Regions from separate parts of the Thermomonas carbonis genome, predicted to be linked through region 2. Evidence: predicted binding sites of a transcription regulator. Region 2 holds the regulator's gene; each other region holds the start of a gene.
The links. Region 2 encodes HrcA, which represses chaperone genes, less so after heat shock. Its sites were predicted from a motif close to TTNGCACTCNNNNNNNNNGAGTGCNAA; they were not measured.
Positions count from the first base shown of each region.

Region 1 (7,371 bases), 1.4 Mb from region 2:
TGATCATCGGCGGTGGCTTCGCCGGCCTGTGGGCGGTGCGTGGTCTTGCTTCGGCAAAGCTGCGGATCACCCTGGTCGATCGCGGCAACCACCATCTGTTCCAGCCGCTGCTCTACCAGGTCGCCACCGCCGGCCTGTCCGCGCCGGACATCGCCGCGCCGCTGCGCCACATCCTGCGCGCGCAACGCAACGTCGAAGTGCGGATGGCGACGGTCACCGGCATCGACGCCGACACGAAACGCATCACGCTGGACGATGGCAGCGCGCTCGACTTCGACACTCTCTTGCTCGCCAGCGGCGCGACGCATGCGTACTTCGGCAACGACCACTGGGCCGAACATGCGCCCGGCCTGAAGACGCTGGACGATGCGCTGGACCTGCGCCGCAAGCTGCTGCTCGCGTTCGAGCGCGCCGAAGCCGCGACCGATCCCGCCGAACGCGAGGCGTGGTTGCATTTCGCGATCGTCGGCGGCGGCCCGACCGGCGTGGAGCTCGCCGGCACGCTCGCCGAGATCGCAAGGCACACGCTGAAGGATGAATTCCGCAACATCGATCCCGCGCAGGCGCGCGTGCGCCTGGTCGAAGCCGGGCCGCGCGTGCTCGCCGCATTCCCCGAAGACCTGTCGGCGAAGGCGAAACGGCAACTGGAGAAACTCGGCGTGGACGTCGCGCTGGGCACGCCGGTGAAAGAGATCAACGCGGACGGTTACCAACTGGGCGATGCGTTCGTGCCCGCGAAGACCGTGGTCTGGGCCGCAGGCGTGGCGGCTTCACCGCTGGGCGCACTGCTCGGTGCGCCGCTGGATCGCGCCGGGCGCGTGCAGGTGCAGCCGGATCTCAGCGTGCCCGGCCATCCGGACATCTTCGTCGCCGGCGACCTTGCTTCGCTCACGCAAGCCAACGGCAAGCCGGTGCCCGGCGTCGCCCCCGCGGCCAAGCAGATGGGTGGCCTGGTCGCACGCAACATCCGCGCGCGCTTGTCGGGCGGCAAGACCAGCGCGTTCGCCTACAAGGACTACGGCAACCTCGCCACCATCGGTCGCATGGCCGCGGTGGTGGATCTCGGCAAGATCAGGTTCTCCGGCGTGCTGGCGTGGTGGTTCTGGCTGGTCATGCACGTGTTCTTCCTGATCGGCTTCCGCAACCGCCTGGTGGTGCTGCTCAACTGGTGGTGGGCGTACTGGAGCTACCAGCGCGCGGCGCGGATCATCCTGGGGCGCGGCGAAAGACGATGACCACGATGTCGTTCGCGATCCAGTTGTTCGATCTCATCGGCATCTTCGTGTTCGCGCTCAGCGGCGGCGTGCTGGCGGTTCGCCACCGGCTGGATCTGTTCGGCGTGCTGGTGCTGGCCTGCGCCACTGCGGTGACCGGCGGCATCGTCCGCGACGTGCTGATCGGTGCGGTGCCGCCCGCCGCGCTGGCAGACTGGACGCTGCTGTCGACTGCGATGCTGGCGGGCGTGGTGACGTTCCATTGGCACGGCATCATCGAACGCCTGCGCAATCCGGTGCTGATGTTCGATGCCGCCGGACTCGCCCTGTTCGCCGTGCTCGGCACCGCCAAGGCGCTGGCCTTTGGCCTGTCGCCGTTCGCAGCGACGTTGCTCGGCATCATCACCGGCATCGGCGGCGGCATCGCCCGCGACCTGCTGGTCGCACGCACGCCGGTGGTGCTGCAGCAGACCGAACTCTACGCGGTCGCCGCACTGGTCGGCGGCGGCATCGTCGCCATCGCCCACGCACTCGGCTGGCCGCAGGCACCGGCGATGGTGGTCGGCGCGCTGCTGTGTTTCGGCCTGCGTTTCATGGCGATTCGGCGAGGGTGGCGGTTGCCGGTGGCGCGCGACGCCGACACGCCCTGATCGCCCGAACGAAAACGGCCCGGATCGCTCCGGGCCGTCTTGATTGCATCGATGCGGCTGCACTTACGCCGCGAACAATGCCTTCATCTTCTTCAGCGCGTTGGCCTCGACCTGGCGGATGCGTTCGGCGGAAACCCCGTATTCGTCGGCCAGTTCCTGCAAGGTCACCTTGCTGTCGGCGTCCAGCCAGCGGCGCTTGATGATGTCGCGGCTGCGCGCATCGAGCTGCGCCATGCCTTCGCGCAGCAGATCCAGCTGGTTGTCCTCGTCGTTGGCGGACTCGTAGGCCATCGCGGGATCGATGTCGTTGTTGGCGACCAGGTAATTCGCCGGCGCCGGCGGCGCGTTGTCGTCGTCGGCATCGTCCGGCGCATCGAAGCCGATGTCGCGACCGGACAGCCGCGATTCCATTTCCAGCACTTCGCGCTCGGAGACGTTGAGATCCTTCGCCACCGCGCTCACTTCCGCCGCGTTGAGCCAGCCCAGGCGGGTCTTGCTCTTGCGCAGGTTGAAGAACAGCTTGCGCTGCGCCTTGGTGGTCGCGACCTTCACGATGCGCCAGTTCTTGATGATGAACTCGTGCATCTCCGCGCGGATCCAGTGCACGGCAAAGCTCACCAGACGCACGCCGACGGTCGGGTCGAACCGCTTCACCGCCTTCATCAGGCCGATGTTGCCTTCCTGGATCAGGTCGCCGATCTGCAGGCCGTAGCCGCTGTAGCCGCGGGCCACGTGGATGACGAATCGCAGGTGCGACAGGATCAGTTCCTGCGCCGCGGCGATGTCGTTGTCTTCGCGCAGGCGATGGGCCAGGCGCTGTTCGTCTTCGACGGTGAGCACGGGGATCTGGTGCACGGCGCCGATGTAGGCCTCCAGCGAACCCATGGCGCTCGGGATCGGCAGATTGTTGGCGACGAGGGCGGTAGACATGGTTGCTCCGTTCATGTGGGCGATGTTAGCAGTCGACATATCCGACTGCTAACCCTGCCAATAGTTCACTACTGTTGCATTCATGGAACGCTGGCGCGCCAAAGACCCCATTGAGGCACAGGCCCCGTCAAACCGACGTGGGGATGCCCCTCGCCCACCTCAAGTCCCGGGATCCCGGTCGCGTCAGGCCGCGTTTTCGGCCATGCCCGCATGCCGGAGCAGGGCGTCGATGCTGGGCGGACGGCCGCGGAAGGCGGTGAAGTTCTCCAGCGCGCTGCGGCTGCCACCGCGCGACAAGACCTCGGCCAGGAACCGCGCGCCGGTTTCGGCCAGCCGCTCGGGGGCTTCCTCGAAAGCCGCGTAGGCGTCGGCGCTGAGGACCTCGGCCCATTTGTAGCTGTAGTACCCGGCCGCATACCCGCCGGCGAAGATGTGGCTGAACTGCTGCGGGAAGCGGTGCCAGGCCGGCGGACGGTTGACCGCGACCTCGTCGCGGATGCGCTCCAGCAACGCGGCCACGCTGTCATGCACCGCATCGAAATCGCCATGGATGGCCATGTCGAACAGGGCGAATTCCAGCTGGCGCACGGTGGCCATGCCGCTCTGGAAATTCCGCGCCGCCAGCATCCCGTCGAACAGCGCGCGCGGCAGCGACGCGCCGGTATCGAGATGCGCGGTCATCGCCTGCACCCGCGCCCATTCCCAGCAGAAGTTCTCCATGAACTGGCTGGGCAGCTCCACCGCGTCCCACTCCACGCCGTTGATGCCGGCCACCGGCAATATGTCGATCGCGGTCAGCAACTGGTGCAGGCCGTGGCCCATCTCGTGGAACAGAGTGGTCACTTCGTCGTGGCTGAAGGTCGCCGGCTGGCTGTCCACACCCTTGCCGAAATTGCAGACCAGATATACGAGGGGCGTTTGAACAGCCTGCGTCAGCGTGTCGGTGGCGATGACACGGCGATTACGGCCATCGTCCATCCACGCGCCGCCGCGCTTGCCCTCGCGGGCGTACAGGTCGAGGTAACACTGGCCGAGCAAGCGACCGTCGCGATCCTCCAGCCGGAAAAAACGCACGTCCGCATGCCAGGTCGGCGCGCCGTCCTCGCGCACGCGCACGCCGTACAGCGACTCGATCACCTCGAACAGGCCGGCGAGCACCTTCGGTTCGGTGAAGTAGCGCTTCACCTCCTGTCCGGAATAGCCGTAGCGAGCCTGCTTGAGCTTGTCGCTGGCATAGGCCACGTCCCACGGCTGCAGGTCGTCGATGCCGAGCTCGTCGCGGGCGAACGCTTCGAGTTCTTCGCGATCACGACGCGCGAACGGCAGCGCGCGGCTGGCGAGGTCGCGCAGGAATGCGAGCACGGCCGCGGGCGATTGCGCCATCTTGGTCGCCAGCGAATAGTCGGCATAGCTGGCGAAACCGAGCAGCTCCGCCAGCTCCGCGCGCAAGGCGAGGATGCGGTCGACGTGACCGCTGTTGTCGAGTGCGGCAGGCCCTTGTTCCGAGGCGCGCACGCCACTGGCGCGATATAGCGCTTCACGCAACCCGCGGTCGCCCGCGTACGCCTGCACCGGCAGATAGCAGGGCATCTTCAGGGTCAGCGTCCAGCCAGACTTGCCGGCTTTCTCGGCGGCGGCGCGCGCGGCGGCGATCACGTCGGCGGGCAGGCCGGACAGTCGCGCTTCGTCGTCGATGTGCAGGCTGAAAGCATCGGTCGCATCGAGCACGTTCTGCGAGAACGTCGCAGACAACGCCGAGAGTTCTTCCTGGATCGCGGCGAAACGGGCCTTGCCGGCATCGTCCAGCTCGGCACCGCCGAGGCGGAAATCGCGCAGCGCGTTGTCGATGACCTTGCGGCGAGTGGCGTCGTACTGCGCGAACTCCGGCGATGTCGCAAGCGCGCGGTACTGCGCGAACAGCGCCAGGTTCTGGCCCAGCGCAGCACCGAATCGGGTCACCTTCGGCAGGTTGGCGTTGTAGGCCTCGCGCAGCTCCGGGGTGTCGGCCACGGCCTGCAAGTGAGCGACCTGCCCCCAGGACCGCCACAGGCGCTCGGTGGCGTCTTCCAGCGGGGTCACGAAACTCGACCACGTCACCGCCGCGACGGTTTCCGCATGCGAGACCGCAGCTTCGGCTTCGGCCAGCAAGGTGTCGATGGCGGGTGCCACGTGTTCGGCGCGGATCGCGTCGAAGCGCGGCAGGCCGGAGAAGTCGAGCAGCGGGTTGTCCATGGCGTCCTGCAAAAATTCTGCGATGTGATCGAGATGCGTGCGCCCGCGCGGCAAATCAACCGCGCGGCGCAATGCAGCTCAGCAATACGAAGATCCGACATCGATCATTGCGCACCCAATGCGGATCGCGCGAGGCATTCAGCGGACGGCGGATACATCCAGCGCGGCACGCGATGGCAAGGTCCAATCGATCGGTGCCTGCCCGTTGCGCGCGAGGTACTCGTTGGCCGCGGAAAAATGCCCGCAGCCCAGGAAGCCGCGATGCGCCGACAACGGCGACGGATGCGGGGCCTTCAGCACGCGGTGCCGGCGCGCATCGATGACCTTGCCCTTGGCCTGCGCGTAGCTGCCCCAGAGCAGGAACACCAGGCCTTCGCGCTCGCGGTTGAGCACGTCCACCACATGGTCGGTGAAGCCTTCCCAACCCTTGCCCTGGTGCGAACCGGGCTGGCCCGCTTCGACCGTCAGCACGCTGTTGAGCAGCAGCACACCCTGCCGCGCCCACGGCAGGAGGCAGCCGTGATCGGGACGCGCGAAACCGACATCGCTGGCCAGTTCCTTGTAGATGTTCTGCAGCGACGGCGGCACGTCCACACCGGGCAGCACCGAAAAACACAGCCCGTGCGCCTGCCCCGGCCCGTGGTACGGGTCCTGGCCGAGGATCACGACCTTCACCGCATCGAACGGGGTGGCGTCGAAGGCGGCGAAGATGTTCGCGCCGGCCGGATACACGGTTGCGCCGGCCGCCTTGCGCTGGCGCAGGAAGGCCGACAGCTGCTGCATGTCCTCGCGCGCGAACCAGTCGCCGATGCGGGATTTCCAGCTGGGTTCGAGGCGGATGTCAGCCATGTTGCGTCGCAGCCGGCTGGCCGGGGGTTGCGCAAGTCGCTCCCCTATACTCGCTTGGTTGCGCAACCCCCGGCCAACCGCCAGCTGATCGGCGCACACGCGAAGATTTCTGGAGACTCACCCTTTCCCCGGCTCCGGCAACTTGCCCAGGCGCAACTGGAACAGCACCTTGGTCACCAGCAGCCGTTCCTCGATCGGCTTCAGCACCAGGTCATTGGCACCATCGCGCAGCAATGAAGCCTGGTTATCGCGGTTGTCGTCGCCAGTCATCATCACCATCGGCAGCCGGCGCTTGCCGTAGCCGAAGGCGGTGCGGATCTGCGCCAGCAGATCGTGGCCGTTGAGGATGCCTTTCAAATACACGTCGCTGAGCACCAGGTCGGCACCGACATCGCCATCCGTGCGCCCGCGGAAGCGGTGCAGGTGCTCCAGCGCATCCTCCACGCTGAGGACATGCAACACCTGCATGTTCTGACGCTCCAGCATGCGCTTGGTCGCCACCGCCACCACCCGGCTGTCCTCGACATAGAGGATCCGCGCGCCTTCGATCGGTGCAGGCTGCACATAGCCACGGATGAACGCGGCAAGCGCGCCATGGCCCAGCGACTTGTCGAAATAATCGGTGACGTCTTCGGTGAACGCGCGCGTTTCCAGCATCTCCTGCGCATTGCCGGACACCACGATGACCGGCACGTAGGCTTGCCCCTGCGCCTCGCGCACGATGCGGGCCAACGACATGCCATCGCCGTCGGGCAGGACCAGTGCGGTGGTCACCAGGTCGACCGCGCCGTTGGCCAGGATCGCGCGCGCTTCGGCGATGCCGGCGCAACCGATCACTTCGGTGCCGGGCAATTCGCGCAACAAGGTGTCGCCGATGAGCTTGCGCACCAGCTTGCTGCCATCGACGACCATCACCCGCGGGGCATCGCCGACGACGTGACGGAGATCGTTGGCCATGTCAGCGCTCCACTGGGCGGGTCTGCCGCAGATAGTGGCCGGTCACGACACCGGCCCCAAGCCAGCCAAGCAATCCGGCAGCGGCCAGCACTGCCAACGCAGGCAACGGCGGCAGGCCCTGCAACGCGAAACTGCTGCCATAACGCGCGGCGAGGTCGGCCAGCGGCTCGCGCAGCGCAAGCCAGGCCAGCGTCAGCACGCCCAGCGCCAATGCGCCCGCGCCGAGGCCGTACCACGCACCGAGATACAGGAACGGCCGGCGCACGAATCCATCACTCGCGCCGAGCAACTGCAGCACGCCGATTTCCTCGCGGCGCGACTGGATGTCCAGGCGCACGGTATTGCCGACCACCAGCAACGCGCCGAGGCCAAGCAACGCGGCCAGCACCAGCACCGCGCGACCACCGAAGCGCAGCCACGCATCGAGGCGTTCGCGCCAGAGCGCGTCGTGCTGCACGCGTTCGGCGTCGGGCAGTGCCTTGAGCGATTCCGCCAACAGCAATTCGTCGCCGCGCGGGCTGACCCGCAGCACGCTGGGC
Region 1 covers NZ_CP060719.1:1,308,862-1,316,232, reverse strand. Annotated here, with positions in the region: gene H9L16_RS06010 (NAD(P)/FAD-dependent oxidoreductase) at 1-1,235, shown strand, start outside; gene H9L16_RS06005 (trimeric intracellular cation channel family protein) at 1,241-1,864, shown strand; gene rpoH (RNA polymerase sigma factor RpoH) at 1,928-2,809, opposite strand; gene H9L16_RS05995 (M3 family metallopeptidase) at 2,978-5,026, opposite strand; gene ung (uracil-DNA glycosylase) at 5,165-5,875, opposite strand; gene H9L16_RS05985 (response regulator) at 5,993-6,832, opposite strand; gene ftsX (permease-like cell division protein FtsX) at 6,834-7,371, opposite strand, start outside.
Region 1: the regulator HrcA is predicted to act here: its motif matches at 2,820-2,846, upstream of rpoH (RNA polymerase sigma factor RpoH).

Region 2 (7,371 bases):
GGCGCACCCGGACTTCCACATACAGGTCGCCCGGAGGCGTACCGGCCGGGCCGACTTCGCCCTCGCCCGCCAGGCGGATGCGATCACCGTTGTCCACGCCGGCCGGGATCTTCACCGACAGCGCTTTTTCTTCCTCGACACGGCCATTGCCGTCGCATTGCGGGCAGGGATTGGGGATGGTCTTGCCGGTGCCGGCGCAATGCGGGCACGCCGCCTGCATCGCGAACGGACCGCGTTGCATGCGCACCTGGCCACGACCGTGGCAGGTCGCACAGGTTTCGACCTTGCCATCGGCCGAACCGCTGCCCTTGCAGGGCTCGCAATTCGCCAAGGTGGGGATTTCGATGCGTTTCTCGACGCCGGCCACGGCCTCCTCGAGGTCGAGTTCCATGATGTAGCCGACATCGGCACCGCGACGCGGGCCTTGCTGGCGGGCACCGCCGCCGAAGATGTTGCCGAAGATATCGCCGAAGATGTCGCCCATGTCGGCGCCACCGAAGCCCGGCCCGGCGTTGCCGCCGCCCATGCCATGCTCGAACGCCGCATGCCCGTGCTGGTCGTACATGCGGCGCTTGCCGCCGTCGCTCAGCACTTCGTAGGCTTCCTTGCACTCCTTGAACGCGGCCTCGGCGCTCGCGTCGCCGGGGTTGCGGTCGGGATGGTGCTTCATCGCGCTGCGGCGATACGCCTTCTTCAAGTCCTCGTCGGAGGCGTTGCGGGCCACGCCCAAGACTTCGTAGTAATCGCGTTTGCTCATCGACCTTGCCTGCATCCTTCACGGCAACGGGCAGACCACTGGCCTGCCCGTCGCTTTGTTACCGATCGCGTTTGCGATCAGGCGCCCTTGTTGTCGTCCTTGACCTCGGTGAACTCGGCGTCGACCACGTCGTCGCCGGCCGCCGAAGCCTGGCCTGCCGCATCACCCGCCGCACTCGGCTGCGCGGACGCGGCAGCCGCGGCAAACAACGCCTGGCCCGCCTCTTCCAGCGCCTTCGCCTTGGCGTCGATCTGGCCCTTGTCGTCGCCCTTCATCGCGGTTTCCAGCTCGGCGATGGCACCCTCGGCGCGGCCGATCACATCGCCCGGTACCTTGTCGCCGTTATCCTTGATGGCGGTGCGGGTGGCGTGGATCAGTCCATCGGCCTGGTTGCGTGCGGTCACCAGCTCGTGGAAGCGCTTGTCTTCCTCGCGGTTGGCTTCGGCGTCCTGGACCATCCGCTGGATCTCGTCGTCGGACAGGCCGGAGCCCGCCTTGATCTCGACCTTCTGCTCCTTGCCGGTCTTCTTGTCCTTGGCATTGACGTGGAGGATGCCGTTGGCGTCGATGTCGAAGCTCACTTCCACCTGCGGCATGCCGCGCGGCGCGGCGTCGATGCCGGTCAGGTCGAACTTGGCCAGCGACTTGTTGTAGCGGGCCTGTTCGCGCTCACCCTGCAACACGTGCACGGTCACCGCGGATTGGTTGTCTTCGGCGGTGCTGAAGGTCTGCGACGCCTTGGTCGGGATGGTGGTGTTCTTCTCGATGATCTTGGTGAACACGCCACCCAGGGTCTCGATGCCCAGCGACAACGGGGTCACGTCGAGCAGGAGCACGTCCTTGACGTCGCCCTGCAGCACGCCGCCCTGGATCGCCGCACCAATAGCCACCGCCTCGTCGGGGTTGACGTCCTTCTTCGGCTCCTTGCCGAAGAACTCGGTGACCGCCTGCTGCACGCGCGGCATGCGGGTCTGGCCACCGACCAGGATCACCTCGCCGATATCGCTGGCGCGCAGGCCGGCATCGTTCAGGGCGATGCGGCAAGGCTCGATGGTCTTCTTCACCAGGTCGTCGACCAGCGCTTCCAGCTTGGAGCGGGTCAGTTTGATGTTGAGGTGCTTCGGGCCGGTCGCATCGGCGGTCACGTACGGCAGGTTGACATCGGTCTGCTGGGAAGACGACAGCTCGATCTTGGCGCGTTCGGCGGCGTCCTTGAGGCGCTGCAGGGCCAGGGGATCCTTGCGCAGGTCGATGCCCTGCTCCTTCTGGAACTCTTCCACGAGATAGTCGATGACGCGCTTGTCGAAGTCTTCACCGCCGAGGAAGGTGTCGCCGTTGGTGGCCAGCACCTCGAACTGCTTCTCGCCATCGACATTCGCGATCTCGATGATCGACACGTCGAAGGTGCCACCGCCGAGGTCGTACACCGCGATCTTGCGGTCGCTCTTGTCGCCCTTGTCCATGCCATAGGCCAGTGCGGCCGCGGTCGGCTCGTTGATGATGCGCTTGACGTCGAGGCCGGCGATGCGGCCAGCGTCCTTGGTCGCCTGGCGCTGGCTGTCGTTGAAGTAGGCCGGCACGGTGATCACGGCCTCGGTGACCGGCTCGCCCAGATAGGCTTCGGCGGTCTTCTTCATCTTCTCCAGCACCTTGGCGGAGACTTCCTGCGGTGCCAGCTTCTTGCCGTCGATCAGCGACACCCACGCATCGCCGTTGTCATGGGCGGTGATGCCGTACGGCACCAGACCCAGGTCCTTCTGCACTTCGGCGTCGCTGAACTTGCGGCCGATCAGGCGCTTCACCGCGTAGAAGGTGTTCTTCGGGTTGGTGACGGCCTGGCGCTTGGCGGACGCGCCGACCAGCACCTCGTTGTCCTTCGACCATGCCACCACCGACGGAGTGGTGCGGTCGCCCTCGCTGTTCTCGATGACCTTGGCCTTGCCGCCTTCCATGATGGCGACGCAGGAGTTGGTGGTGCCCAGGTCGATGCCGATGATCTTGCCCATGTGTCTTTCCTCGAAATGCTGGATGTCGGGGGCGCGTTGCGCCATGTCCGCGATGTGGGGTTGCAGCGGGCGGCTTCAAGGGCCGCGCGCGTGGCGATTCAGGACGCGACCACCACCAGGGCGGGTCGCAGCAGGCGGCCATTGAGCAGGTAACCCTTCTGGAACACCTGGGCGACGCTGTCCGCTGCCACGCCCGGGGCCTGCACCTGGCTGATCGCCTGGTGATGCTCGGGATTGAACGGCTCGCCGGTCGGATCCAGCACCGTCAGGCCATTCTCGCCGGCGACTTTCAGCAACTGCTTGTAGGTGAGATCCAGGCCGTCTCGCAGCGGGCTGGCGTCGGTACCGGCCGCTACCAGGCCTGCATCGAGACTGTCGAACACCGGCAGCAGGTCGCCGAGCAGGCGCTCGTTGGCGAAACGGCGCGCGTTGTCGATCTCGCGCGCGATGCGCTTGCGCTGGTTGTCGAGGTCGGCGCGCTCGATCAGCGATTGCGCCTTCAGTTGCTCGAGTTCGCCGCGCAAGGCTTCGAGTTCATCGTGCTGCGGCATGTCGGCGGCCGCGTCGTTCACGTCCTGGATCGGATCCTGCATGTTGGTTCCCGTACTTGAATGTGCGGCCATCCGCCGCGCCCGGCATGGTGATGGGGTTTCGTCCAGAGGGATTCAAGGCGCGATGCCGGTGGCATCGTGCTGCCAGCTCAGGGCGGTGCGTCCAGCGCCGCGCCAAGGATCACCGCGGTCGCCTCCACCACCGGGATCACCCGCTCGTAGGCCATCCGGCTGGGGCCGATGACGCCCAGCACGCCCAATACGCGGCCATCCCGGCCGTAGGGCGCGGTCACCAGCGACATTCCTTCCAGCGGTGCGATGCCGGTTTCCTCGCCGATGAACACGCGCATGCCCGGCGCCTTGGCGGTGCGCTCCAACAATTGCAGCAACTCGCGTTTCTCGGCGAAAGCCTCGAACAGCGCGCGCAGGCGGTCGAGGTCGTTGAGATCCTGCAAGCCCATCAACCGGGTCTGCCCGGCCACCAGCATGCCGTCGAAGGCGGCTTCTTCGCGGGCCGGCGCAAACGCCTGTTCGGCGAGGTCAAGCGACGTCGCCAGCAAGCGTTCCATCTCGCTGCGCGCGTCGCGCAGGTCGCGCAGCAGCGCGGTGCGGATCTGCGCCAGTGGCTGCCCGGCGAAATGGGTATTCAGGTAGTTCGCGGTCTGTTCGAGCTCCGACGGATCGAACGCACGCCGCACCTGCACCACCCGGTTCTGCACCTCGCCATCGGCGAACACCACGATCGCCAGCACTCGCTGCGGATCCAGCGCGACGAACTCGATCTGGCGGAATGCGAATCCTTCCCGCTTCGGCACGCTGACCATGCCGGCGAAATGGGTCATCGCCGACAGCAATTCCGAGGTATTGCCCAGCAGGGCCTGGGTACCGGCACCGACTGGCAGCTCGCTGCGCAGGCGCTGCAATTCGACATCGCCCAAGGGCTTGACCTGCAGCAGCGAATCCACGAACAGCCGATAGCCATGCGCGGTCGGGATGCGCCCGGCGGAGCTGTGCGGCGCGGCCAGCAAGCCGGCTTCTTCCATCGACGCCAGAATATTCCGGATCGTGGCCGGGCTGACGTCCAGTCCCGAGTGCCTGGCCAGCGTCTGCGAGCCGACCGGCTCGCCGTCACGGACATGCCGGGCCACCAGCGTGCGAAGCAACTGGCGCGCACGCGGGTCGCTGGCGATGTCGGCGGGGTGTCGGCTCATGCGGTGGTTGTATGCGCCGCGCGGCCGGCATGCAAGTGCGGGCTTGTCGTTCTGAACGCAGTGAAGAACCTGCTTCAAGTAACAGATCCTTCGCTTCGCTCAGGATGACAGGGACGCATACAATGCGCGCCGATGCTGAGCCGCCTGTCCATCCGCGATTTCGCCGTGGTCGCCCATGCCGAGCTGGCCTTCGGGCGCGGCTTGACCGTGGTCTCCGGCGAAACCGGTGCCGGCAAGTCGTTGCTGGTCGATGCGCTGGGCTTCCTCGGCGGTGCGCGTGCGGATGCCGGGGCGGTTCGACATGGCGCGCAACGCGCCGAACTGGCCGCGGAATTCAGCCTGGACGATTGCCCGGCCGCCGCCGATTGGTTGCGCGACGCCGAACTCGACGACGAAGACGCCTGCCAGCTGCGTCGCACCCTGCGCGCGGATGGCGGATCGCGCGCATGGATCAATGGCCGCCCGGTGCCGTTGGCCCAACTGGCGGAACTGGCCGCGTTGCTGGTCGAGATCCACGGCCAGCACGAGCAGCAGGCCCTGCTGTCGCGCCCGCACCAGACCCGCCTGCTCGATGCGCATGCACGTCATCCGGCCTTGCTCGATGCGGTGCACACGACTGCCCTGCAGTGGAAAGCACTGCATGAGGAACGCCTTGCCTTGCTCGCCCGCGGCGATGTCGGCGAGCGCCAGTCGTGGCTGCGACACCAGCTGCAGGAACTGGACGCCGAAACCCTGGCGCCCGAAGCCTTGGCGGAACTCGACGCCAGTCATCGTCGGCAGGCGCACGCGGCTTCATTGATTTCGGCCTGCGAACAGGCATTGGAGCAACTGGGCGGCGACCGTGCCATCGCCACACAATTGCATCATCTGCGCGGCAGCTTGCAGCGCGAAGCCGCGCACGAACCGCGGCTCGGCGAGGTCGATGCCTTGCTGGACTCGGCCGCAATCCAGCTCGACGAAGCGTTCGCCATGCTGGAACGCATCCGCGACGACCTGGACATCGACCCGGCCGCACTGGAAACACTGGAACGCCGCCTGGGCCGCGTGCAGGACCTGGCGCGCAAGCACCGGGTCGCGCCCGACGGATTGGCTGCGCATCGCGAGTCGCTGGCACGCGAACTCGACTCGCTCGCGGATGCCGATGAACGCCTGCAGCGGATCGAACGCGACATCGCCCAAGCGCTTGCCGAATGGACTATTGCAGCCAAGAAGCTCACCAACTCGCGGCGCAAGGCAGGCGACGCGCTCGGTCAGTCGGTGGCTGCACTGATCGCGGAACTGGGAATGGAAGGCGGCCGTTTCGAGGTGCAGCTGGATGCTGGCGACAGCGACCTGCCGGATCCGCGCGGTGCCGAGCGCGTGGATTTCCTGGTGTCGGCCAACGCTGGCCAGCCGCCGCGACCGTTGCGAAAGGTCGCCTCGGGCGGCGAGCTGTCGCGCATCTCGCTGGCGATCGAAGTCGCCACGCTGGGCCTGGATGCGGTGCCAACCATGGTCTTCGACGAAGTGGATTCGGGCATCGGCGGCGCCGTTGCCGCGGCGGTGGGTGCGAAGCTGCGCGCGCTGGGCGCACCGCGACAGGTCCTGTGCGTGACCCACCAGCCGCAGGTCGCTGCGGCCGGGCATGCGCATTACCGGGTCAGCAAAGCCGCCGCGGACGGGATGACCCAGTCTTCGGTCGTCGTGCTCGACAACGACGGCCGTGTCGATGAGATCGCGCGGATGCTGGGTGGCGCCGAAGTCACCGACGAAGCGCGCGCCGCGGCGAGGAAGTTGCTTGACGGGTTCCAGTAACCCGTAGCCCGGGCAAGCGCATCGCACCCGGGACCTCCCGGATGCAACAAAGCAATAGGTCAACGCTTCTTGCGCACGTACAGCACCAGCGCGTGGTCCTCGATCTCGTAGCCGTGCGCTGCCGCGATCTGCCGCTGCAATTCCTCGATTTCGTCGCTGTGGAACTCGACCACCTTGCCGGAATCCACGTCGACCATATGGTCGTGGTGTTCGCCGCGATCGAGTTCGTAGACGGCATGGCCGCCCTCGAAATTGTGCTTGAGCACCAACCCGGCCGACTCGAACTGGGTGAGCACCCGGTAGATCGTGGCCAGGCCGATTTCTTCGCCGTCCCCGAGCAGCTGCCGGTAGATGTCCTCGGCGGTCATGTGCCGCGGCTTGGTCTGCTCCAGCAGTTCCAGTATCCGCATGCGCGGATGGGTGACCTTGAGGCCTGCCTTGCGTAAGTCCTGCGATTCCATCGGCCCTCCGGGCTGGTTCTTCGATCGCCAACGGCGGGTGAATGCGGCACCCGGCACTTGTCCGGCGCTGTGGCCGCAAACGCCGTCGCAGCGGGCTTGGAGTGTATCATCGGCGCTTCTGTCACTCGCCCTCGCCCTCCATGCGCAAGCTGCTCGCTATCCTCCTCGTGGTCCTGTTCGCCAGCGGTTGTGGCGTGCTGTACCGGCAGCCGATCTACCAGGGCAACCTGCTTGACAAGGCGGCGGTGGATCAGTTGCAGGAAGGCATGGACAAGCGCCAGGTCATGACCCTGCTGGGCACGCCATCCGTGCAGGATCCGTTCCACCAGGAGCGTTGGGATTACGTGGCCAGCCGCCGTACCGGCCGCAGCGGCCCGACCGAAGTCAAGAACATGACCCTCTGGTTCGAGAACGGCAATCTGTCGAAGTGGGAAGGCGAATACTTCCCGGAAGAAGACTCCGAACTGGCCAAGTCGTCCACTAAGTCGTTCGGGCCCAACCTGCAGAAGGACAAGAAGAAGGGCGGCCGCTAAGGCCTTTCCTTTCAGCGGCTGGTTTTCAAAGGCCGCCGTTCCGCCCGCAAGCGTCGCG
Region 2 covers NZ_CP060719.1:2,750,022-2,757,392, reverse strand. Annotated here, with positions in the region: gene dnaJ (molecular chaperone DnaJ) at 1-757, opposite strand, end outside; gene dnaK (molecular chaperone DnaK) at 835-2,763, opposite strand; gene grpE (nucleotide exchange factor GrpE) at 2,862-3,386, opposite strand; gene hrcA (heat-inducible transcriptional repressor HrcA) at 3,464-4,525, opposite strand; gene recN (DNA repair protein RecN) at 4,658-6,319, shown strand; gene fur (ferric iron uptake transcriptional regulator) at 6,379-6,780, opposite strand; gene H9L16_RS12865 (outer membrane protein assembly factor BamE) at 6,921-7,313, shown strand; gene H9L16_RS12860 (RnfH family protein) at 7,325-7,371, opposite strand, start outside.

Region 3 (7,371 bases), 1.3 Mb from region 2:
TGCTGTCGTCGAAAGCGGCAGCTCGGGTGACCGCTGTGCCTGATTCGCTCGAGACTGCGGGCGTGATCTTGCCCGCAGGCAACGACACCGCCAGCCGCCGGTTCATCGGGGGATAGCAGATGCCGCCGTCCTGGCAGCCCTGCAGGTCCAGCACCAGCGTGCCCCTGGTGGCATCGGCCACCGTCCGCGCCACCGGCACCGCGATCTCGACCTGGTCGAAATACACCGCGACGTTGCCGAAATGTTCGTCGCGATAGGGCTTCGCCTTCGGCAGTTTCGATGCCGGCGGCAGCGCAGCGGACAGGCCCTTGCCGGCCTCCAGCTTCACCGACAGTTTGTCGCGGTAAAGGTAGTAGCCGCGCGCCGGGGTCAGCCGCAACAGCAGTGTATTGCCGTCGCCGGCGATGACCTCGGTGGTGAAGGCTTGCTCCGCAGGCAGGGGCAGGGCATCGGTGGCACCAGGATTTCCCCCGGTGGGAATGAGCTGGCGGATTGGCCGGTTATTGCCTGCATACCCGGCCCAAGTGTCTTCACCCCCAGATTCGGGCGGAGGAAGCAGCACTTTGAGGGTGCGCGTCTGCGGCGGATAGCAGATGCCGGCATCGGCGCAGCCCTGGTATTTCACCGTCAGGGTGGCGGTGGTCGCGCCATTCGCCGGGACGCCGGTGAGCGTGCCGACCAGTTGCTGGCGGTAAGTTTCGACATCGCCGAAGAACTCGTCGCGATAGGCCTTGCCCTTGGGCAGGGCCAGCGTCGCGCTGGTGAAGGCCGCATCGGCCTTGACCGAGGTGCGATGCCGGTAGAGGTAGTACTTGTCGGCGATCTGCCAGCGCACCTCGATGCGGTCGCGGGCGGTGGCCTGCGCGGACAGCACGAAGACCTCGTCGACCGGCGGCAATTCGAGATCGTCTGCGAAAGCGGGCAGCGCGGCAGCCGGCAGCACGGCGAGCAGGACAAGGGCGGCCAGCCAGCGACGCAGGCGAGTGGGGAGTGCGGTCATCGCATCAGTTTACCGGGCGGGCTTGGCGGGGGAGCCGCTGCGCGCACAGGGGCAGGAGGCCGGCTTTCGACCGCGTGCCGCCTCAGCGGTTCCAGCGGATTTCGCCGCCCGCCCTTGAAAGGGCCGGGCGCTGCCCCATCTCCGTGGCATCCCGGGTTCGCCCGGTTTCGTCGTCCGCGGTTTGGCACTCGCCCTTGGCGACTGCTAAAATCGCCGGGTTTTCCCCTGTCAATCAACCATTTACCGAGGTTGCCAATGTCCAACATCAAGCCGCTGTACGACCGCGTGGTCATCAAGCGCATGGAAGAAGAGAAATTGTCCGCCGGCGGGATCGTGATCCCGGATTCGGCCACCGAGAAGCCGATCAAGGGCGAAGTCATCGCCGTGGGCGGCGGCAAGGTGCTGGACAACGGCCAGCTGCGCACCCCGCAGGTGAAGGTCGGCGACAAGGTCCTGTTCGGCAAGTACAGCGGCACGGAAGTGAAGCTGGACGGCACCGACCTGCTGGTGGTCAAGGAAGACGACATCTTCGCGATCCTCTGATCGCGCGTCGTTTCCTTTGCACGGCGGGTTTCGGCCCGCCATCGAGACATCCCCATTCCAGGGCGGCGGATTGAACCCCGTCCCACATATTCGAGGTAATTCCAATGGCTGCAAAAGACATTCGTTTCGGCGAAGACGCACGCGCCAAGATGGTGCGCGGCGTCAACGTGCTCGCCAATGCCGTCAAGGCGACGCTTGGCCCGAAGGGCCGCAACGTCGTGCTGCAGAAGAGCTTCGGCGCGCCGACGATCACCAAGGACGGCGTGTCCGTCGCCAAGGAAATCGAGCTGGCCGACGCGTTCGAGAACATGGGCGCGCAGATGGTCAAGGAAGTCGCGTCCAAGACCTCCGACAACGCCGGTGACGGCACCACCACCGCCACCGTGCTGGCGCAGGCGTTCATCCGCGAGGGCATGAAGGCGGTCGCCGCCGGCATGAACCCGATGGATCTGAAGCGCGGCATCGACCAGGCCGTGAAGGCTGCTGTCGGCGAGCTGAAGTCGCTGAGCAAGCCGTCGTCGACCTCCAAGGAAATCGCCCAGGTCGGCGCGATCTCCGCCAACTCCGACGCCAACATCGGCGACCTGATTGCCCAGGCGATGGACAAGGTCGGCAAGGAAGGCGTGATCACCGTCGAGGAAGGCAGCGGCCTGGACAATGAACTCGACGTGGTCGAGGGCATGCAGTTCGACCGCGGCTACCTGAGCCCGTACTTCATCAACAACCAGCAGTCGATGTCGGCCGAGATGGATGACCCGTACATCCTGCTGCACGACAAGAAGATCTCCAACGTCCGCGACCTCCTGCCCGTGCTGGAAGGCGTGGCGAAGGCCGGCAAGCCGCTGTTGATCGTGGCGGAAGAAGTCGAAGGCGAAGCGCTGGCGACCCTGGTGGTCAACACCATCCGCGGCATCGTCAAGGTCGTTGCGGTCAAGGCACCGGGCTTCGGCGATCGTCGCAAGGCGATGCTGGAAGACATGGCCACCCTGACCGGCGGCACCGTGATTTCCGAGGAAGTGGGCCTGTCGCTGGAGAAGGCCACGATCAAGGATCTCGGCCGCGCCAAGAAGATCCAGGTCACCAAGGAAAACACCACGATCATCGACGGCGCCGGCGATGCCGACGGCATCCAGGCCCGGATCAAGCAGATCAAGGCGCAGATCGAGGAGACCTCGTCCGACTACGACCGCGAGAAGCTGCAGGAGCGCGTGGCCAAGCTGGCAGGCGGCGTTGCGGTGATCAAGGTCGGTGCGGCCACCGAAGTCGAGATGAAGGAAAAGAAGGCGCGCGTCGAAGACGCCCTGCACGCGACGCGTGCGGCCGTTGAAGAAGGCATCGTCCCGGGCGGCGGCGTGGCCCTGATCCGTGCCAAGGCCGCGATCAAGGACCTGAAGGGCGCCAACGAAGACCAGACCCACGGCATCCAGATCGCCCTGCGCGCGATGGAAGCCCCGCTGCGCGAGATCGTGGCGAACGCCGGCGAAGAGCCGTCGGTGGTGCTGAATCGCGTGGTCGAAGGCAGCGGCGCGTTCGGTTACAACGCTGCCAACGGCGAGTACGGCGACATGATCGAGTTCGGCATCCTGGATCCGACCAAGGTCACCCGCACCGCGCTGCAGAACGCCGCGTCGATCGCCGGCCTGATGATCACCACCGAAGCGATGGTGGCCGAGGCCCCGAAGAAGGACGAGCCGGCGATGCCGGGCGGCGGTGGCATGGGCGGCATGGGCGGCATGGATTTCTGATCGAGCCTTTCCACTGCAACATGCTCACAGAGAACCCCGCCGCAAGGCGGGGTTTTTCTTTGCAGCCGATCCCTGCACTGCGCCGCGTCGATGTCGTATCCGATCACGGATGGCGTGTACGAGACGAACGTGCAGCAACCGCAGCGCAGGCCGCGCCTGCGCCTTGCCCGCGCGCCGCCGTGCGCGCAGTTGCGCAGCTGGCCGGCACCATCGCGCGCCACCGCACCCCCGATGAAAAGCGCCGCGCGATGACCGGGGCGCAACGCCTCAAGCGCGTGTTCGGCATCGACGTGAGCACCTCCACCTATTGCAGCGGCACGGTGCGGATAATCGCCAACACCACGAAGCGGCACCGCCCCGAAATCCCGAAATCCCGCGCACAGACGTCCGATCCGCCACCAAACCGGCGCTTGTGCGACCGCCGCCTACCCGCCAGACTGGCCTAGAAGGGTGTTTGAATTTCCTGTACGCGCCAGATATTCGGCGAAGTGCCTCTTGCCGGCGAACCACTTGGAGTCACGACATCACGGACGAGTCCACATCGGGCACCGATCGCTTGTCGATCAGTCAGCAGGGGCTTTCGGTCTGGGACCGGCATCCGTGGTTCGGCGTGGGCCCGCGCGCCTACGGCGAGTGTGTCTTCAGCCGCTCCGACGCCGAACTGCCCGGCACCAGCAAGGTCGACGCTTTCTGCGGCGTCATTGCAAGGAACGAGAACATCTGGATCGAGCGGCTAGCGGAGAACGGACTGCCGGCGCTGGCTCAAGCGGTGTTCGGCATCTATTCCTGCGCGTGCGGATTGCGCTCGCATGCGCGGCCGGTCACGCGCATCCGCAGCAGCGACGGAGACCTTCGCCCGTGACCCGCATCCTTGGGATCTCGGCATTCTATCACGACAGCGCGGCGGCGCTGATCGAGGATGGCCGCATCGTGGCAGCCGCGCAGGAGGAGCGCTTCAGCCGCAAGAAGCACGACGCGCGGTTCCCCCGCCAAGCCACCCGCTATTGCCTTGAAGCCGCGGGCATCGGCTTGGGCGATGTCGATCACGTGGTGTTCTACGACAAGCCGCTGCTGAAATTCGAGCGGCTGCTTGAAACCTACCTCGCGTACAGCCCGCGCGGCATCGCGTCGTTCCTGCAGGCGATGCCCGTCTGGCTCAAGGAAAAGCTCTACCTGAAACGGCTGTTGCGCAAGGAACTGGAACTGATGCCTGGTGGCGGATCCGCCAAGTTGCCGCCCCTGCTGTTTACCGAGCATCACCAGGCCCATGCAGCCGCGGCGTTCTACCCCAGCCCCTTCGAGGAGGCCGCCGTCATCTGCCTCGACGGCGTCGGCGAATGGGCCACCACCTCGGTGTGGACCGGCACGCGTGATGGCCTCAAACCAGCGTGGGAGCTGCGGTTCCCGCATTCACTGGGGCTTCTGTATTCCGCGTTCACCTATTACTGCGGCTTCAAGGTCAATTCGGGCGAGTACAAGCTGATGGGGCTCGCTCCCTATGGCGAGCCGCGCTACGCGGCGCTGATCCAGGAGCACCTGCTCGACCTGAAGGACGACGGCACGTTCCGGCTCGACATGAAGTACTTCGACTTCGCCACGGGCCTCACGATGACCAACGCGCACTTCGATGCGCTGCTGGGCGGGTCGCCGCGCCGCGCGGAGTCGCCGCTGGACCAGCGACACATGGACCTCGCGCGCTCGATCCAGCAGGTGACGGAGGAGGTCGTGCTGCGGATCGCCCGGACGGTGGCGCGGGAAACCGGCATGCGCGACCTCTGCATGGGGGGCGGGGTGGCCCTGAACTGCGTGGCCAACGGCCGCCTGCTGCGTGAAGGTCCGTTCGAGCGCATCTGGGTTCAACCCGCGGCCGGCGACGCGGGCAGCGCGCTTGGTGCGGCGTTGTGTGCATGGCACGACCATCTGCGCGCGCCGCGAACCGTGCAACCAGGCGATGCGATGCAGGGTTCCTGTCTCGGTCCCGCATATTCGGCAACGGAGATCAGGACGCGGTTGACGTCCGCCGGCGCGGTATTCACTGAAGTGGACGATGCCACGTTGTATGCGGACACCGCGCGTGCGCTCGGCACGGGTGAGGTGGTGGCGTGGTTCCAGGGACGCATGGAATTCGGGCCGCGCGCGCTCGGCAACCGTTCGATCCTGGGCGACCCGCGCAACCCCGGCATGCAACGGACGATGAACCTCAAGATCAAGTATCGGGAGTCGTTCCGGCCGTTCGCGCCAGCGGTGATGCGCGATCGCGTCAACGAGTACTTCGAGCTCGATACCGACAGCCCGTACATGCTGCTGGTCGCCCCCGTGCAACCGGCGTTGCGCCTGGCCGATGCCGCGCACGAAGCGAAGTTCGGCATCGACAAGCTGATGCAGCGTCGCTCCACGCTGCCCGCGATCACCCACGTCGACTACTCGGCGCGCGTGCAGACCGTCACGCGCGAGGACAATGCGCGGTTCCATGCGTTGCTCGATGCCTTTCATGAGGAAACCGGTTGCGCGGTGCTGATCAACACGTCGTTCAACGTGCGCGGCGAGCCGATCGTCTGCACGCCGGAGGATGCCTACCGCTGCTTCATGCGCACCGAGATTGACCAGCTGGTGGTAGGCAACTGCGTGATGCGGAAGGCCGCTCAGCCCCCCGTGGCGAAGGATGAGCGTTGGCAGCAGGAGTTCGAACTTGACTGAGCACACGCCGCAGCTCACCGATCGCGAGCTGCGCTGGTTCGGCGCGATCCTCGCCGTCGCCTTGGTCGTGGTGTTCTGCCTGCTGCTGCCCTTGCTCTACAGCCGGGAGATTCCGTGGTGGCCTGTCGGCATCGCCGCCCTGCTGGTGCTGCTCGCCGCGACGTGGCCACGGTCGCTCGCCCCCATGCATCGTGGCTGGATGCGGGTCGGCAATGTCTTGGGGTGGATCAACACGCGACTGCTGCTAGGAGCGGTGTTCTTCCTTCTAGTCGTGCCTCTGGGTGCGCTGATGCGGTTGCTGGGGCGGCACGGCATCGCCCGGGGACGTGATGCAAGTGCCGCGAGCTATCGCGTACCTGTCACCTCGAAGGACCCCGCCAAGGACCTGACGCGCCCGTTCTGACGGACGCGGCAGCCGCGTTTCAGAAAATGGTATAGATGAAGGGCGCCAGCACGGAGCCTTGGGCAAAGACCAGCAACGCGCCGAGCAGGATCAGCACGATGATGAGCGGCGCCAGCCAGAATTTCCTGCGGGTCCGCATGTACGCCCATAAGTCGGAGAGCAAGTCGAACATGACGTACGCCGTGGCGAGTAGCGAGACAGCCGACACGATACACGACGGGCCGACGACCAGCGCACGGCGCGAATCCGCTTGACCGTCGTGCACAACGCGATCCGCCTGAGTGCGATCAACGCGATCGTGCTGGCCGTGCTCGCCGAACCGGGGTCTCTCGGCTAATACATCTTCCTGCGTGGCACGCTGCATTACACGTGCCCAACCGTACCGATTCCTGCCCTTGCCACCCAGCCACCGCCGCTCACCGACTTTGTTTGGACCGGCGACTGACGACGAGCCGCCAATCCGTGAGCCATTCGACACAAAGAATCCGGCGCGGCCTCTGCGTCACCGCATTGCTCCAGGGCTTGCTGCTGCTGGCCATCGCGCAATGGGTGGAGACCGTCAACATCCCTTTGACTTCGTTTCGTTTCGGCGCAGCGGTCGTCGGGGCGGCCGGGCTGCTCGTCACCGGGCTGGCGATTGCTGCCTGGAAGATGCGGAACGATTTTGCGCTGGTCCTGAACAGCACGGTCCTGACGATGATCATCGCTTTCTCAGCTGGCTATCACCCGGTGCATGCCGGCGATCTGACGGTCGTGAACGGGCGCATGGTCTCGTGGCAATCGGAAACGGAATGGACAGAAATCAATGTCCGTGGTGATCCGCTTTTTGGATGGAGCAACAAGCCGAACACCGTTTCTCGTCAGAGCCACCAGGATTTCAAGGTCAGCTACGCGATCGATGGTGAAGGTTGGCGCCGTTTGCCCGCGCGTCCGGCCGGCAGCCCCGAAATATGGTTCCTCGGCTGCTCATTCACCTTCGGCGT
Region 3 covers NZ_CP060719.1:586,823-594,193, reverse strand. Annotated here, with positions in the region: gene H9L16_RS02845 (protein-disulfide reductase DsbD family protein) at 1-1,000, opposite strand, end outside; gene groES (co-chaperone GroES) at 1,256-1,543, shown strand; gene groL (chaperonin GroEL) at 1,648-3,288, shown strand; gene H9L16_RS15980 (hypothetical protein) at 3,468-3,734, shown strand; gene H9L16_RS02825 (O-antigen ligase family protein) at 3,845-4,150, shown strand; gene H9L16_RS02820 (carbamoyltransferase family protein) at 4,147-5,985, shown strand; gene H9L16_RS02815 (SxtJ family membrane protein) at 5,978-6,388, shown strand; gene H9L16_RS16070 (DUF5989 family protein) at 6,408-6,752, opposite strand; gene H9L16_RS16465 (hypothetical protein) at 6,805-7,092, opposite strand.
Region 3: the regulator HrcA is predicted to act here: its motif matches at 1,182-1,208, upstream of groES (co-chaperone GroES).